Regions from separate parts of the Glutamicibacter sp. FBE19 genome, predicted to be linked through region 1. Evidence: riboswitches for the same ligand, from Rfam matches in the RefSeq annotation. Region 1 holds a riboswitch; each other region holds the start of a gene.
What was found. Region 1 has a riboswitch for thiamine pyrophosphate ahead of thiO (glycine oxidase ThiO). Riboswitches for the same ligand answer to the same signal wherever they lie in the genome.

Region 1 (3,663 bases):
CCGTTGGCCCTCTTCGCCTACCCCGGGCAGGGTCAGATGCCGTGAATAGCGGGCCAGCTGCCCCGGATCGATCCCTGAAGCAGGTTCGCAGAGCGGTTGGCGCAGCATTAGAATTCCCCGACCAAGGTTTGCATCATTCCCTGTGCGGGCGAGGAAGCAAGTGCGGTATCGCGTCGTGGAATCCTGCCGGCCAAACGGGCCGCGCGGCCAGCTCGCACAGCGTCCCTCATGGCCGCGGCCATCAGCGGAGCGTTATGCGCGCGAGTCACTGCGCTGGCCAGCAGCACGGCATCGCAGCCTAGTTCCATGGCCAGCGCCGCGTCGGAGGCTGTTCCCACCCCGGCATCCAGGATCACCGGAACATTGGCACGGGAAACAATGGTGGAAATATTGTGCGGGTTCAAAATTCCCAGACCTGAACCGATCGGAGCGCCAGCAGGCATGATAGCTGCCACGCCGGCATCCTGGAGCCGCTGCGCCAGTGCAGGGTCATCATTGGTGTAGGCGAAGACCTGGAATCCATCGGCCACAAGCTGCTCGGTTGCCGAGTACAGTTCCAGCGGATCTGGCAGCAAGGTGTGCTCGTCGGCAATCACTTCAAGTTTGATCCAGTCCGTTTCCAGCGCTTCACGGGCCAGCTGCGCGGTCAGTACCGCATCACGGGCGGTGAAACACCCTGCGGTATTAGGCAAAGGAATGACGTTGTTGCGCTGGAGCAGCTCATAGACATTGCCTGCCCCGGCAGCAGAGAAATGGCGGATGGCAACGGTGGTCAATTCCGTGCCAGAAATGGTGAGCGCGCTATCCAGCGTGGTTAATGAGGTGGCCCCTCCGGTGCCCAGGATAAGCCGCGAGGAAAGGGTGCGCCCGGCGACGACAAAAGGATCGTTGTTGAGATCCAGCTCGGTGAATTCTTGCGATTCCATGCTTAGCCTCCCTGGGCTGCCGTAACGAGTTCTATGCTGTGCCCGTCTTCAAGAGCTTTGCTGTTCCAGCTGCTGCGGGGAACGACTGCGCCGTTCACGGCCGCGGCCACCCCCAGCTTGCTGCCGTCGACTGCTTTTGAATCTGCGTCGAGTTCCTTGCCGATTTGCGCGCTGATGAATTCGCGCAGGCTGGTACCGGCCTCCAGCTGAACTTGCTGGGAATTAAAAATGATGTTGATCGATGTCATCCGAGGGCCTCCAGTGCGGCGGTTGCGGAAAGTGTTGGAAAACGTTGCGGATCAACGTCATTCAACAGTGGATTTCTTTTGTTGTTTTCAGCGAGATCCGCAGTCAGTTCGGATCCCAAGGGGCTGAGCAGCACCCCATGGCGCGAATAGCCAGTGGAGAGCACCAGCCCCGGGTCAATGCGCCCGATCAGCGGGCGGTCATCGGCGGTTGCCGGCCTTGGCCTTGCGATGACTTCGTTCAGCGAGCAGTCGATAATTCCCGGGACAAGCCTGCGGGCGTTGTCGAGCAAGTTGTACATGGCGCCCACATTGACTTCCGGGTTCTGGTCTTCCCGAACGCTGGCGCCGAGCACGAGGCTGCCGTCCTTGCGCGGAACCAGATACACGTTCTGCCGGTGGACAATGCCTCGAATAATCCTGGTCAGCAGGGCGGGGCCTGGCGGGCTTTGAATCCGCAGGATGTCGCCGTGCACCGGGCGCAATGGCAGCTTGCCCAGCCCCTTCACCGTGCCCAGCGCGGTGGCGATAATGGTTTGATCGGCTGCGAAAACTTTTCCTGTGGCCGTGCGAACGGCGCTGGTGCGTGATCCTTCGGTGATCAGCTCTTCGGCCTGCTCATGGACCAGGTCATTGTGGAAGTGCTGGAGCAGGATGCGCACGACGGAACGGGGATCGATCTGGTGGTCCTCAGCGCAGAGCACCGCCCCGGAAATATTGCTGGCCAAGGCTGGTTCCAAGGACCTGGCTTGGCTCGGCAGCAGTTTTTCGGCGGACAATCCCAATGAGCTCTGCAGCTCCACGAGATCGTGGAGCGCTTCGCGGTCGGCAGGTTCTGCCGCGACGACCAGGGTTGAGCTTTGCAGGTAGTCGGGACGCACGCCCGTGGCCGCTTCCAGGCGATCAACGAACTGGGGGTAGCGGGCGCTGGATGCGGACAGCAACTGGTGCAGGGGGCCTTGGCCCCAGACGGTTTCGGCAGCTGGGGCCAGCATCCCGGCCGCTGCGTAGCTGGCGCCCTGGCCAGGTGCCGGGTCGATGATGGTGATGGTGTGGCCGCGTGAACTGAGCTCGAATGCGGTGGCTAGGCCGATGATTCCGGAGCCAACAATGTTGACATGCACAGTGGCACGCTTCCTTCCTACGGCGGCATGACCCGCATCAGGTGTAGCGGTCGGCTCAGTGCCCTCTCAGCCTGGTCGGTTTCAGGCTCCCGCGGAGTATTTGCGATTATAAGCATGAGGCAGCCCTGAAAAGCGAACTGCAGTTGACTTAGTTCCGTCATCTTTTGTGATGTACTTACCGGCATGGCGCAACAGGAATATCCCTCAGAATTGCCCGTCGATTCTCAACTATTCAGAGCGGTTGCCGGTCTGGAACAGCAGCTTCTCAGTGCCTCGCTGCGTGGCAACCGAAAATTGCTTGGCGAAATCCTGCATGAGAACTTCTTCGAAATCGGCGCAAGCGGAAGAACGTACGACAGGGATCAAGTCATGGAATTGCTGGCCACTGAAGATCCTTCCGCTGAGCGGTTGCGCTTTAGCAAGCCCTTGGCCATCCGACTATCAGAAAACCTCATCCAATTGCGCTGGAAGGCCAGCGGCCATCGCCCGGCACTTCGCAGCTCATTATGGTTCCGCGAGCAAGGCAAGTGGCAGATGCTGTTTCACCAAGGCACGCTCACAGGCCACGGCGGAAGCAAGCCTGCAGGGCCTGGCAGCGTCCGGGCAACAGGCGTTGCCGAGGAATTCAGCGTGAGGCAGCTCAGCGCGTTGGACGCGGGCTCCGTATACGAGGCGTTCATTTCCCATCCGGATATGCGGCGCCAAGGCGATGCCGATACGCCGGCAAAAGCACGGGCCTACGTAGATGCCCTGTTGAACGGCGAACAAAGCCAATTCCCGTTGGCGATCACTGCCAATGACCGGTTGATCGGGCTTGTTTGCGGGACGCTGGATCATTCAAATGCCAATGCTTGGATTTGGTACTGGATGCATAAGGAGTATCGCGGTCGTTCGCTCACTACGAGGGCAGTTGCCACACTGGCGAATTATCTTTTTGATGATCTTGATTTCTACCGCTTGGAGCTTGGCCTGCGGGCCAATAATCCCGGTTCACGCAGCGTGGCCGAGAACAATGGTTTTCTGCGTGAAGGAACCGAGCGGGGCAAATTCCTCGTCGATGGTGAACGCATCGACGTCTACACCTACGCCCGGCTAAGAACTGATTTGCCCGGCGCTGTAGCTCCGCTGCCACTTCGCCTGCCCTAGGGCTGGGCCCAGACACAGAAACGCCGCGGAATCCTCGGTGGATTCCGCGACGCTCCTGACGTCCCCTTAGGTTCTGTTCGGGATGTTTATATGCCTGGCGACGCCGGCGGTGCCGGTGGTGCCGAATCCGGGCCGTTGGAGCTCAGCTTGTCGGTATCGATCTTGTTCAGGGTGCGAGCTGCTGCTTCGCGGCCGCCAAGCCCGAAGGCCAGGGCCGCTGCC
Region 2 (3,663 bases), on a different contig from region 1:
TACCAGTTTGCCGTCGACGAAGTTCTGACCAAAGTCTCGATTCTTCGTGAAGAGTTCCTCTACCTGCACAAGTACAATCCCATCGAGCACATTACCTCCCGGGTAAAAACTCCGGAAAGCATCATGCGCAAGGTGAGCCAGAGGAATATCCATCCTTCCCTCTCAGCCATCAGGGAGAACATCAGCGACATCGCCGGTGTCCGAATCACCTGCAGCTTTGTGAAGGACATCTACAAGGTGCTCAATACCTTGACCGCGCAAAATGACATTCGAGTCATCCAGATCAAGGATTACATCAAGAATCCAAAGCCAAGCGGTTACAAGAGCGTGCATGCCATCGTTGAAATCCCGGTCTTCCTCTCGGACGGACCGGTGAATGTCATTGTTGAGCTGCAGATCCGCACTATCGCCCAAGACTTCTGGGCCAGCCTGGAACACAAGATCTTTTACAAGTACGAAGGCGAAGTCCCTGCCTATTTGGCTTCAGAACTTGCCGAAGCCGCAGCCGTAGCCACCAAGCTTGATATGCAGATGCAGCGACTGCATACCGAGGTTCATGGCCACGATGCCAACGACGAAAACGCTAACGGGCAAGAAGTAGACGCGGAGGTAATACAAGGACTGCTCATGCTTGCCAAGGAAGCTTCAACGGGCAAGGACCACCGCGACAAGGGCGCTACCCAGTAGCGCTAGTCCAAAAAAACAGAGCAAGGCCTCCGAGCGAAAGATTGTTGCGCTCGGAGGCCTTGTTCGCTACCGATATTTTCAGAAACGAAAAAGCCCCGAAATCCGGGGATTTCGGGGCAAAATCTGTAGCGGCGCCGGGACTCGATCCCGGGACCTCACGATTATGAGTCGTGCGCTCTAACCAGCTGAGCTACGCCGCCACAAGTGAGAAGCAATCCAGTAGAAGCCAAGAAAGCTTCTCACTCAGAGCCCCCTGCCGGAATCGATCCGGCGACCTCGTTCTTACCAAGAACGCGCTCTACCACTGAGCTAAGGGGGCAACGAGTAAATACTCTACACGGATTCCCGCACAAACAAAAATCGGCGCTCAACCCTCTAATTCGATACCGCTCAGGCGAATAACTACTAGTCAGAATTGATTATTGGCAATTTTGGCACTTGCGCGGCACAACCAGTGGCACAAAAGTGCTTTGGTGACGATGCTCACTGAGGGGAATTTGGTGATCAGCCTGCAATTATGCGCACCTTTGCAACACTTCTAATTTTCATGGCAAGCAAGCCCAGTACCCGTCGAACGCAGCAGGAATGTTGCAAGGGCTCCGGATACGAATAGGCGAGTCCCAAGAACTCCCCAAATGCGGCCAGAAGAACCAGATTTCATCGATGCTCCATGTGGCGCCAATAGACTTTTTCCCTGATCGGATACTGGCGCCCGGAAAACTTCTGCAGGCAGTGACCCGCCGTCCGCATTCCGGACTTGAGTAGTACGCTTGTGACCTCAGCTACAAATTCATTCAGGATTTTGCAAACGTCAGAAACCTGTGTAGAGTATTTACTCGTTGCCCCCTTAGCTCAGTGGTAGAGCGCGTTCTTGGTAAGAACGAGGTCGCCGGATCGATTCCGGCAGGGGGCTCGAAATAAGAGAGACAATCTGATTGCAGATTGTCTCTCTTTTCGTTTACCCAGAACTTTTATTCTGGACCGAATATGGCCAGGATTTCATCCTCGCTTCGCACAAAACATTTCGCTGGCCGATCGTCACCGTGTGGCCCATTTGCCTCCGATAGAAATTTTCGTGCTAGTGTCATCTGCGACCACACGGGAGCCCCATGGCAAGGGCTGAGATCGGACTGCAGCTGTCCGCGACCGTTGAACCTGTCCGGGTAATGCCGGCGAAGGAAGTGAGTTTCTCAATGGAACAATTTGAACAGCATTCCGCCCACTCTCTCGCGTTCCGCGAAGCCGATGGGATTTCAGTTCCGGTTACGCAGATCCAGCTTGCGGACTCCCCTAATGGCCAGCCCAACGAGCCGGTGGTTGTGTATCGCACCAGCGGTCCGGGAAGTGAACCAACGCAGGGACTGAAGCCGTTTCGGGAATCCTGGATTCTTGAGCGTGGAGACGTGCAGCGCTATGCGGGACGCGAGCGGAACCTGCATGACGATGGGCGTTCAGCGGTCCGCCGCGGTACTGCCAGCGATGAGTGGGCTGGACGTTCCGCTCCGCCGCTCAAGGCCGTAGACGGGGCAGCAGTGACTCAAATGCACTACGCTCGTGCGGGAGTCATCACCCCGGAAATGCGCTATGTAGCATTGCGCGAAGAATGCGATGTAGAGCTGGTGCGCAGCGAGCTTGCCGCCGGACGAGCGATCATCCCCTCGAATATCAACCATCCTGAATCCGAACCGATGATCATCGGCAAGGCGTTTCTCGTAAAGATCAATGCGAATATCGGCAATTCAGCAGTGACCAGCTCCATCGCCGAAGAAGTCTCCAAATTGCAGTGGGCCACCAAATGGGGTGCAGACACTGTCATGGACCTTTCGACCGGCGATGACATCCACACCACCCGCGAATGGATCATTCGAAATTCGCCGGTCCCCATCGGCACCGTGCCGATCTACCAGGCCCTGGAAAAGGTCAATGGCGAAGCGAACGCACTGACCTGGGAAATTTTCCGGGACACCGTTATTGAGCAATGCGAGCAGGGCGTGGACTATATGACCATCCATGCCGGCGTGCTCTTGCGCTATGTCCCGCTGACAGCCAACCGCGTCACCGGGATCGTTTCGCGCGGCGGATCCATCATGGCCGGATGGTGTCTGGCTCATCACCAGGAGAATTTCCTCTACACGCACTTTGACGAGTTGTGTGAAATCTTTGCGCAGTACGACGTGGCCTTCTCATTGGGCGACGGGCTGCGCCCGGGATCCATTGCCGACGCCAATGATGCGGCCCAATTCGCTGAACTTGATACCCTTGCCGAATTGACCAAGCGCGCGTGGAAGTACGATGTTCAGGTAATGGTGGAAGGACCGGGGCACATCCCGTTCCACATGGTCCGCGAGAACGTGGAACGCCAACAGGAACTGTGCGACGGCGCGCCCTTCTATACGCTAGGCCCGTTGGTCACCGATGTCGCACCCGGCTACGATCACATCACCAGCGCCATTGGCGCCACCGAAATCGCCCGCTATGGCACCGCCATGCTCTGCTATGTCACACCCAAGGAACATCTGGGATTGCCTAATCGCGATGACGTGAAAACCGGTGTGATTACCTACAAGATTGCAGCGCATGCCGCAGATCTGGCCAAGGGGCATCCTGGGGCCACCGCCCGCGATGATGCACTGAGCAAGGCGCGCTTCGAGTTCCGCTGGAACGACCAGTTCTCCCTGAGCTTGGACCCGGTCACAGCGCAGGAATTCCATGATGAGACGTTGCCTGCGGAACCTGCCAAGACAGCCCACTTCTGCTCGATGTGCGGCCCGAAGTTCTGCTCCATGCGCATCTCCCAGGACATTCGCGACGAGTACGGCTCAGCGGAAGCGCAAGCTGCGTTGGCCGGCATGGCGCAGAAGAGCCGGGAGTTCGTAGAAAGCGGCGGAAAAGTCTATCTCGGCGATGAGATTCCGGTAGGCAGTACCGCCCCGTAGAGCTGGTGCTGCGGCCCCTGTTGTTCTGGAAACGATGATG
Region 3 (3,663 bases), on a different contig from region 1:
GGGCATCCACGGTATCCAGCCATCCGTTGACGGCGCGGATGATCTCCTCGTTGGCCAGCATGCCAATTTTAATGGCATCGATCTGGACGTCGGCACTGATCGCGTTGAGCTGAGCGAGCACAAACTCGCCATCGATGGCCTGTACCGCGCTGACACCCAGGGTGTTCTGCGCGGTCAGCGCGGTGATCACGCACATGCCGTAGCCGCCGTTGGCGGCAATGGCCTTCAGGTCCGCTTGGATCCCTGCGCCACCGGAGGGGTCGGAGCCGGCAATGGAGAGAATATTTTTCACTGCGCTGCCGCCCACGCTGCCACCAGCTGCCCGCTGGCAGCTTGCGGGTCGTCGGCATTGCAGATGGCGCGGACCACGGCCATACCTGCTCCGCCGCCAGCGCGGATGGCGCTGGCATCCTGCGCGGTGATCGCCCCGATGGCTATGCAGGGCAGGGAAGTCAGCGATGCGGCGCGGGCAAAACCGTCCAGCCCAATCGGGGTTGGGTGGTCTTTTTTGGTTGGAGTGGCACGCACTGCGCCGACCCCCAAGTAGTCGATCGCCTCGGCATCGAGGTTGGCCTGTGCCAGCTGGGCATCGGTGGAAGCGCTCAAGCCGATGATGCCTTCGCCCATGATCTGGCGTGCCAGGCGCACCGGGATGTCCTTCTGGCCGATGTGGATTCCACTGACCGTTGCCCCGGCCGCGCGGGCCGCCAAGAACACGTCGATCCGGTCATTGATCAGCAGCTTCGCCTTGCCTTCGGTGAGGCGGGCCGCGGCGTAGGCCAGTTCGAAGAATTCGCGCGCGGTCTCGTCTTTGGCTCGCAGCTGGATCCACTCGATGCCGCCGGCCACCGCCCCTTCGATGACTTCCAGGGTGGTGCGTGGCGTGCAGCTGGCGGTGTTGGCTACTAGGTATGCGCCGATATTATCCATGGTTCAATTCCTCGTACTTCAAATTCTGTAGTTCTTCAGGTTCCGTGGCGGCCAGGGCATCAAGGAAGGCCACGGCAAAACTCCCCGGACCGCTGCTTGCCGCCAGCGCCTTTTCTGCGGCGAGGCCATAGAATCCGTGGGCAGCGATGGCCGCGTCAAAGGGGTCCTCGTGCACTGCGAGCATGCCCGCGTTGAAGGCGCCCAGCGCGCATCCTCCACCGGTGATCCTGGTCAACCCGATCCCGTTGGTATGCACCAGCACGGTGCGGTGCGCGTCGATGATCGCGTCCGCTTCACCGGAGATGGCAACAACGCACCCGTGCTCCTTGGCCAATTCGCGTCCGGCGTCCAGGGCTGCCTGCACGGTATCTGCTGCATCAACACCTCGGCCGCTGGAATCCTTGCCCGCCAAGGCCAGGATTTCCGAGGCATTGCCGCGGATCAAGGCCGGACGCTGCTGCACAATGCGTCGTGCGAAATCGGTGCGCACCGAAAGGGCGCCCACGGCTACTGGATCCAATACCCAGGGGGTGCCAGCCGCGCTCGCCGAGAGGACCGCTTCCTCCATGGCAACCATTTGCTCGGTGCTTGGAGTGCCCAGATTCACCAGTACCGCGGAAGCCATGGCGGCAAACCCTCCGGCCTCTCCGGGCAGGTTGGTCATCGCCGGCGATGCGCCGGAGGCAAGAAGGACATTGGCGGTGAAGTTGGTGACGACAGCATTCGTCAGGCAAAAAACCAAGGGGGAGCGTTGCCGGTATTTTTGGGCAACGATAGGCAGAGTCATGCGACATCCCTCCGCTAGCGTGAACTAGATCAGGTTCGACGGGTTTCATCTCAGTCGGCTTCTCCGGCACCCCGTGTCACTGATTTAGAGAGTACGCAGAAGGGGTGCCCAGAACAAATCCTCAGGGTTCGCGTCGTGCCACCAATGCCTTGAGTGTCGCGGCGTCAACATGCTGCGCCGCCGCCAATTTCCACAGCTGGTCCACCGCGGCCACCAGGTCTTCGTGGGTATCAACAGATCCGGGTCGTTCGCTCACTATGGTGCCTGCGCGGCGCCTCGAGGAAATCAGCCCTTCGGCTTCCAGCTCCTTATAGGCGCGAGCCACCGTTCCGGCTGCAACCCCCAAGTCCGTGGCCAGCGCGCGGACGGTCGGCAATCGGTTGCCCGGCGCCAACTCGCCAAGGTTGATGAGCGCGGCAATCTGCGAGCGGATCTGCTCATAGGGTGCGGTGGCTGCCTCAAGGTCCACACTGATCTGTGTGCTCATGCGGACGTTGACCTCTGCAAGGACATGACTTCGCTGTCCTTGGGGCGTTCGAGGAATATGACCGCCGGAACGCAGAAGATCATGATGGCAAGAAGATCCAGGCGGACCGGGAACGCGTAGCCGACAACCAGCATGGCCGCGACGGCACTGGTGACCGCTCGCAGGGAACGCAGTTCCAAAACCCTTCGGTACCAGATTTCTTCAGCGGCCGTAACGTTCCACGGGATAATGGATCTACGCGCGAACCAGGCAAATCCCATATGCGCGAGGACGAGCAGGACTACCAGGGCAATGACAACCACTTTGCTTGGCGCAACGAAACCCCATAAGTAGTCCAACGGGGGAAAGAGCAAGAAGTACAAGCACGCAGCTATGAGCAATCCGGCGCAAATATAAGGCCACATGGGCAACTTTGCCGAATGCTTGGGAGCGGCAGAAATCTGCCGTGAAACCACGTTCGCGTACCCGAGGTAAAGCGCATTCAACGCAAGGTAGAACACTGCGGCACTGGTGAACAACACCAGCATCCAAGTCTCGCGCTCGCCGGTAGGCAACTTGTAGTCATCGCTGACAGGCAAATTCGGCCATGCGATGAAAATGGCAACGAACATGAGCAGGGCTGTCGCGTATTGCAGGGAGAACAGCTGATCGCGCAGCCTGCTGAACCCGGTGCGTTTTGCCCGCGGGAGATTTTCAAAGTTCGTCGGCGGTCGCCAGAAAAGCATCAAGACCGAAATGCCCAGGACAGCGTAGTTCGCCGTCCAGTCCAGGTTGTTGCCGATTTTGTACATGCTATCCATGTACTCGATCCCCGCACCTGATCCATCAATGTAGCGTGTGGACTCGTTGTGGAACCAGCGCGCCTTGTAGTGCAGGGCCTCTCCCGCCTGTACCGCCAGCGATACGGCAACGGTGCGGTAGAGGCGGTTCAGCCAGATGGTGCGCAACAGCCGGTTATTGTGCTCGGAGATTCCCGGAAGTGGCCGACGCCTAAGAATGACAATGGAAGCTACGATTGCAGCCAATGCGAGGATTCCGAAGCTCACGTAGAGGTAAGGAAGGATCTCTCCGGCAGCACGCAATCCGTCCTGCGAAGGATTGCTGTAGGAGTAATCATCGGCACTGATTTCAGTCTCTGGCAATGGTGCAATGGCTGCGACGTCTCGAACAGAGTAAACCGTCACGCAGGCCAGGATCAGAACAACCAGCGTTGCTGCAACGAGCTTCTTGGGTATCGGGCTCGTCAAGGAACGTGGGGCAAGAGTCGCGGTGCGCAGCGGCTTCAACCGGCGTGGCCAGGTGTACTGGCTGGCGACATAGATGAAAGCGACCCACAGGCCAGGGGTGGCTGCTGAAGCAATGCCCATCGCAACATCGAGATTGCTTTGATCGCTTATGGGCACGTCCACGGCTTCGCCGAACCAATTGCTTGAGGCAGTGGCAAAGTAGCCGATGATTG
Region 4 (3,663 bases), on a different contig from region 1:
ATACTCCCAGCTGGCGCAGAGCGTCCCCCGTTGGCAGCAATTCGTTCAGTGCACGCTGCTTGGCTTTGGCTTCTTCTGCTGTGCGCCCCACATAGGTCACCAGCCCGGGCATGATCAGCGCCCTGTTGTCCGAGCATCGCGAAGCTCTGGTGCGTTCGGAAAGGTCTTGGGCGAATTCGGATGCCATCTGGTGATCGGCTGCTACCGAGTAGATCGCTTCAGCGTGTGCTGCTGCCAGTTCACGGCCAGCTGGCGAGGAGCCTGCTTGGAACATGACAGGCTCGCCATGAACTGAGTTGGGCATATTCAAGGGACCTCGCACCGAGAAGTGCTCGCCTTCGTGATTGATTTCTTGAAGCAATCGCGTATCGGTGAAATTTCCGCCACGGTCAATTTGGACTGCTTGATGCGGATATGATCCCCACAACTTGCGCAAGACGTCAATGAATTCTGCGGCTCTGCCATATCGCTGCGCGTGCGCAGGCAGCTCGGTGAGCGAATGGTTCTGCGCTTCGGTATCCCACATGCTCGTCACCACGTTGATCCCGGCGCGCCCGTTGGACAAATGCTGCAAGCTGCCCAGCATGCGTGCCGCGTGGAAAGGAGAGTAGAAGCTGGCCGAGATGGTGCAGACCAGTCCGATATTCGTGGTGCATTGGCTGATCGCCGACAACAGCGTCACCGGCTCAAAGAACCAGGTGGGACCGGCCTGCGCAGCTGAGGCTGACACCGCTTGGCCATCGGCGAAGAACACCGCGTCCAACAGCCCCTTCTCAGCCAGCTGGGCCAGCTTGATGTAGTACTGGGTATCGGGAAGCTCTTCGGCCGCCGAGTCCTCGGCACGCCAGGCCGCTTGGTGATGCCCGGTTCCATAGAGGAACAGATTCAAATGTACCTGTTTCTTCTGGCTCATCCCTTCACCAGCCCGCCATCCACGATAAGGTTCTGACCTGTAACCCCACGAGATAGCGGGGAAGCGAAGAACAGGACGGTATCGGCCAGTTCCGCTGGCGTGGTGACTCGACGCAATGGCGTTCCCGAGGCGATCAGGTCGAATACTGCCTCGGGGGTCGCAGCCGAGGCGTCGGTGGTGCGCAGGAGCCCTCCAGAAACCATGTTGACGTTGATTCCTTCTGGCCCAAGATCATCAGCGAAGGTACGGGTCAGGGACAGCAGCGCAGCTTTAGTGGCGGTGTAGTCGTGGTACGGAACCACCGGGTGCTGGAATAGGTTGGTGCCGATATTGATGATGCGGCCAAATCCTGTTTGCCGCATTCCCGGCAGTACAGCCTGGATGGCAGCTACGGGAGCCAGCACCGATCCGGCGAACTGGGCACTGAGCTCTGCGGCGGAAATCGCTTCGGCGGTGGAGCGGGCGTCGCCATTAAAGGAGAAATCCACCAAGGCATTGTTCACCAGAGTTGTCACCGGCTGTCCAAAATGATCTTCGGCTTCAGCCACCATCGACTTGAGCGCAGATTCGTTGCGAACATCAGCCTGAATGGCTACTGCATCATTCGGGTAGAGCGCGACGAGATCATTGGCTGCTTGTTCCGAAGAGTTGTAATTGATGACGACTTTCGCGCCAGCTGCAAGGAAGGCCTTGCTGATGGCGGCACCGAGCCCTCGAGCTCCGCCGGTGACAAGAATGACCTGCTCTTCAAGTGGAAGGGCAATGGGGGTTGCTGGTGATTGGGTGTCCGTGCTCATCTTGTTTGAACTCCTTGACGGCGTCTGTTGGCGAATGGATTTTTGACCAAAGACGCGGACGGTTCAAGCACTTCGGGTGCACACATACGCAGAATCCAGGACATTCCCTTCGCCAGTACTAACTGGATCAGGTTCAACGGGTGTTCTCTCAGCCGCCCTGCGGCACCCCGTGTCACTGCTCCCATTAGTAGCACACGCACGGCTTAGCTGTAGAACATTACTTCATGAATCCCGCGCGTATCAGCACTCGGTTCTTGGGCAACCCGGGGTTGAGCGCCATCTGGAACCGTGATTTCCCGGCTCCATTCGGCAGCGGGATTTGCGCAACGCAAGGAAACCCATGCCACCACTTCGCTGCTTTCCCGACAAGATACAGATAAATCGGCCTTGAGGTCGGAAACCGAGTTGACCAATGCATATCGAGGAACAGAAACTCGATAGCCAGCAGGTCTCGACATGATCGCTAGAACTGGTTCACACCGATCTCACACTAAAACACGGCATGGACGCAGCTAAATGGTCCACCCCGCTTCATATAGTTTCCTAAGGGCCTGTCCCCCTTGCCAACTGTCGCTTTCCTAGGAGTCGTACTTCCGCATGCAGCTGCTGCGCCGCGCAATCTCATTTGCACTCATCGCTTCATCCCTTGCCCTCACTGGATGCTCAACTCTTGATTCCATCGAGCAGTATCGAGTTCCCGACGCGCAGGCTGACACTACCCACAACAGCGCGGAGCAACGCGCCAGCTATGCTGACTCGCTTGAGTTGCTCGCGGATATCGACGTCAAGGGCCGTGCCCCCAAGACTGGCTATGAACGGGAAAAGTTCAGCAAGGGTTGGAAGGATCCGGACCGCAACGGTTGCGATGCCCGCAATGACATCCTGGCTCGCGACTTGGAACACGTGAAATACAAATCTGCGTCGAAGCCTTGCGTAGTGCTCAGCGGAACTTTCCACGACCCGTATACCAACACCACCATCAATTTTGTTCGGGGCCAGAAAACCAGCACCGCAGTTCAGATCGACCACGTTGTCGCGCTGTCGGATGCCTGGCAAAAGGGCGCCCAGCGCTGGGACCAGGAAGCTCGTTTCGAATTCGCCAATGACCCGCTAAACCTCATGGCCTCGGACGGGCCGACGAACGCGGCTAAAGGCGACAAGGATGCCGCAACATGGCTTCCTCCCAACAAGAGTTTCCGCTGCGAATACGTCTCACGCCAGACTCAGGTCAAAGCGAAATATGGGGCTTGGATGACCAAGGGCGAACACGATGCCATCGAACGCATCCTGAAGGCTTGCGTGTAGTTAGCCTAAAGTCGCAGTGAAAGATCCTCCTTAAGGGCTATCGTCAAATCGATGGATTTGTGACAGTATGGATATTACTCAAGCCAATAGTCATTATGTGTGGTGATTGTTGGCAAAATTTTCTGCTGCAAAGGTCAATGATGAAGACACGGTTGTCGGGAGCGCTCTTGCTGCTTGCCAGCGTGTGCCTTTTTGGTTTTGCCCTGAACGCCGCGCATCGAGACACAGCCATGGCTTGCTGGATCCTGTCCACAGTCTTCTTCATCGCGGCTGCCATGCTCATGCTCGGTGCCATCGTAGGAGCTTCCTCGGTCACAGCAACCAAATCACGCCACAACCGACGGCTCTAGCCGCATCAAGTTTTTTCGAAGCAACGTATCAACCACAGGCTGGTGCGTTGCTTCGACTATTTAACCGCTAGTTCTCATGGCCCTGCACAGCAATTTAACCCGCAGGCATCGACAGGTTCACCTAGATGCGATAGACATAAGTCTTGTCACACCCGTCACTTTTAGGAGTACCCATGTCTGCATTCGCGCAGATGAGAAAACTCGGTTTCGCCTCCTTGGCCACCCTCTCGCTCATGGCCACAGGAACAGCCATGGCGCAGGCAATGCCCACCGAGGAATCAATCAGCACTGCTTCCCC

Region 2: it holds a riboswitch for thiamine pyrophosphate, as region 1 does, so the genes downstream of both, thiC (phosphomethylpyrimidine synthase ThiC) here and thiO (glycine oxidase ThiO) in region 1, are expected to answer to the same signal.
Region 3: it holds a riboswitch for thiamine pyrophosphate, as region 1 does, so the genes downstream of both, thiM (hydroxyethylthiazole kinase) here and thiO (glycine oxidase ThiO) in region 1, are expected to answer to the same signal.
Region 4: it holds a riboswitch for thiamine pyrophosphate, as region 1 does, so the genes downstream of both, H6F58_RS09180 (3-oxoacyl-ACP reductase) here and thiO (glycine oxidase ThiO) in region 1, are expected to answer to the same signal.

What each region holds. Positions count from the first base shown of each region.
Region 1 is NZ_JACKQN010000008.1:63,141-66,803, forward strand. It holds gene H6F58_RS13040 (ThiF family adenylyltransferase) at 1-108, opposite strand, end outside; gene H6F58_RS13045 (thiazole synthase) at 108-926, opposite strand; gene thiS (sulfur carrier protein ThiS) at 929-1,174, opposite strand; gene thiO (glycine oxidase ThiO) at 1,171-2,295, opposite strand; TPP riboswitch at 2,293-2,398, opposite strand; gene H6F58_RS13060 (GNAT family N-acetyltransferase) at 2,479-3,441, shown strand; gene H6F58_RS13065 (mechanosensitive ion channel) at 3,528-3,663, opposite strand, start outside.
Region 2 is NZ_JACKQN010000011.1:81,965-85,627, forward strand. It holds gene H6F58_RS15605 (GTP pyrophosphokinase family protein) at 1-687, shown strand, start outside; tRNA gene H6F58_RS15610 (tRNA-Met) at 814-887, opposite strand; tRNA gene H6F58_RS15615 (tRNA-Thr) at 935-1,006, opposite strand; tRNA gene H6F58_RS15620 (tRNA-Thr) at 1,529-1,600, shown strand; TPP riboswitch at 1,776-1,885, shown strand; gene thiC (phosphomethylpyrimidine synthase ThiC) at 1,881-3,623, shown strand.
Region 3 is NZ_JACKQN010000017.1:4,132-7,794, forward strand. It holds gene thiD (bifunctional hydroxymethylpyrimidine kinase/phosphomethylpyrimidine kinase) at 1-307, opposite strand, end outside; gene thiE (thiamine phosphate synthase) at 289-930, opposite strand; gene thiM (hydroxyethylthiazole kinase) at 923-1,717, opposite strand; TPP riboswitch at 1,707-1,801, opposite strand; gene H6F58_RS17585 (GntR family transcriptional regulator) at 1,839-2,204, opposite strand; gene H6F58_RS17590 (hypothetical protein) at 2,201-3,663, opposite strand, start outside.
Region 4 is NZ_JACKQN010000004.1:212,376-216,038, forward strand. It holds gene H6F58_RS09175 (NtaA/DmoA family FMN-dependent monooxygenase) at 1-913, opposite strand, end outside; gene H6F58_RS09180 (3-oxoacyl-ACP reductase) at 910-1,710, opposite strand; TPP riboswitch at 1,797-1,890, opposite strand; gene H6F58_RS09185 (HNH endonuclease family protein) at 2,308-3,015, shown strand; gene H6F58_RS09190 (hypothetical protein) at 3,153-3,365, shown strand; gene H6F58_RS09195 (bifunctional UDP-sugar hydrolase/5'-nucleotidase) at 3,539-3,663, shown strand, end outside.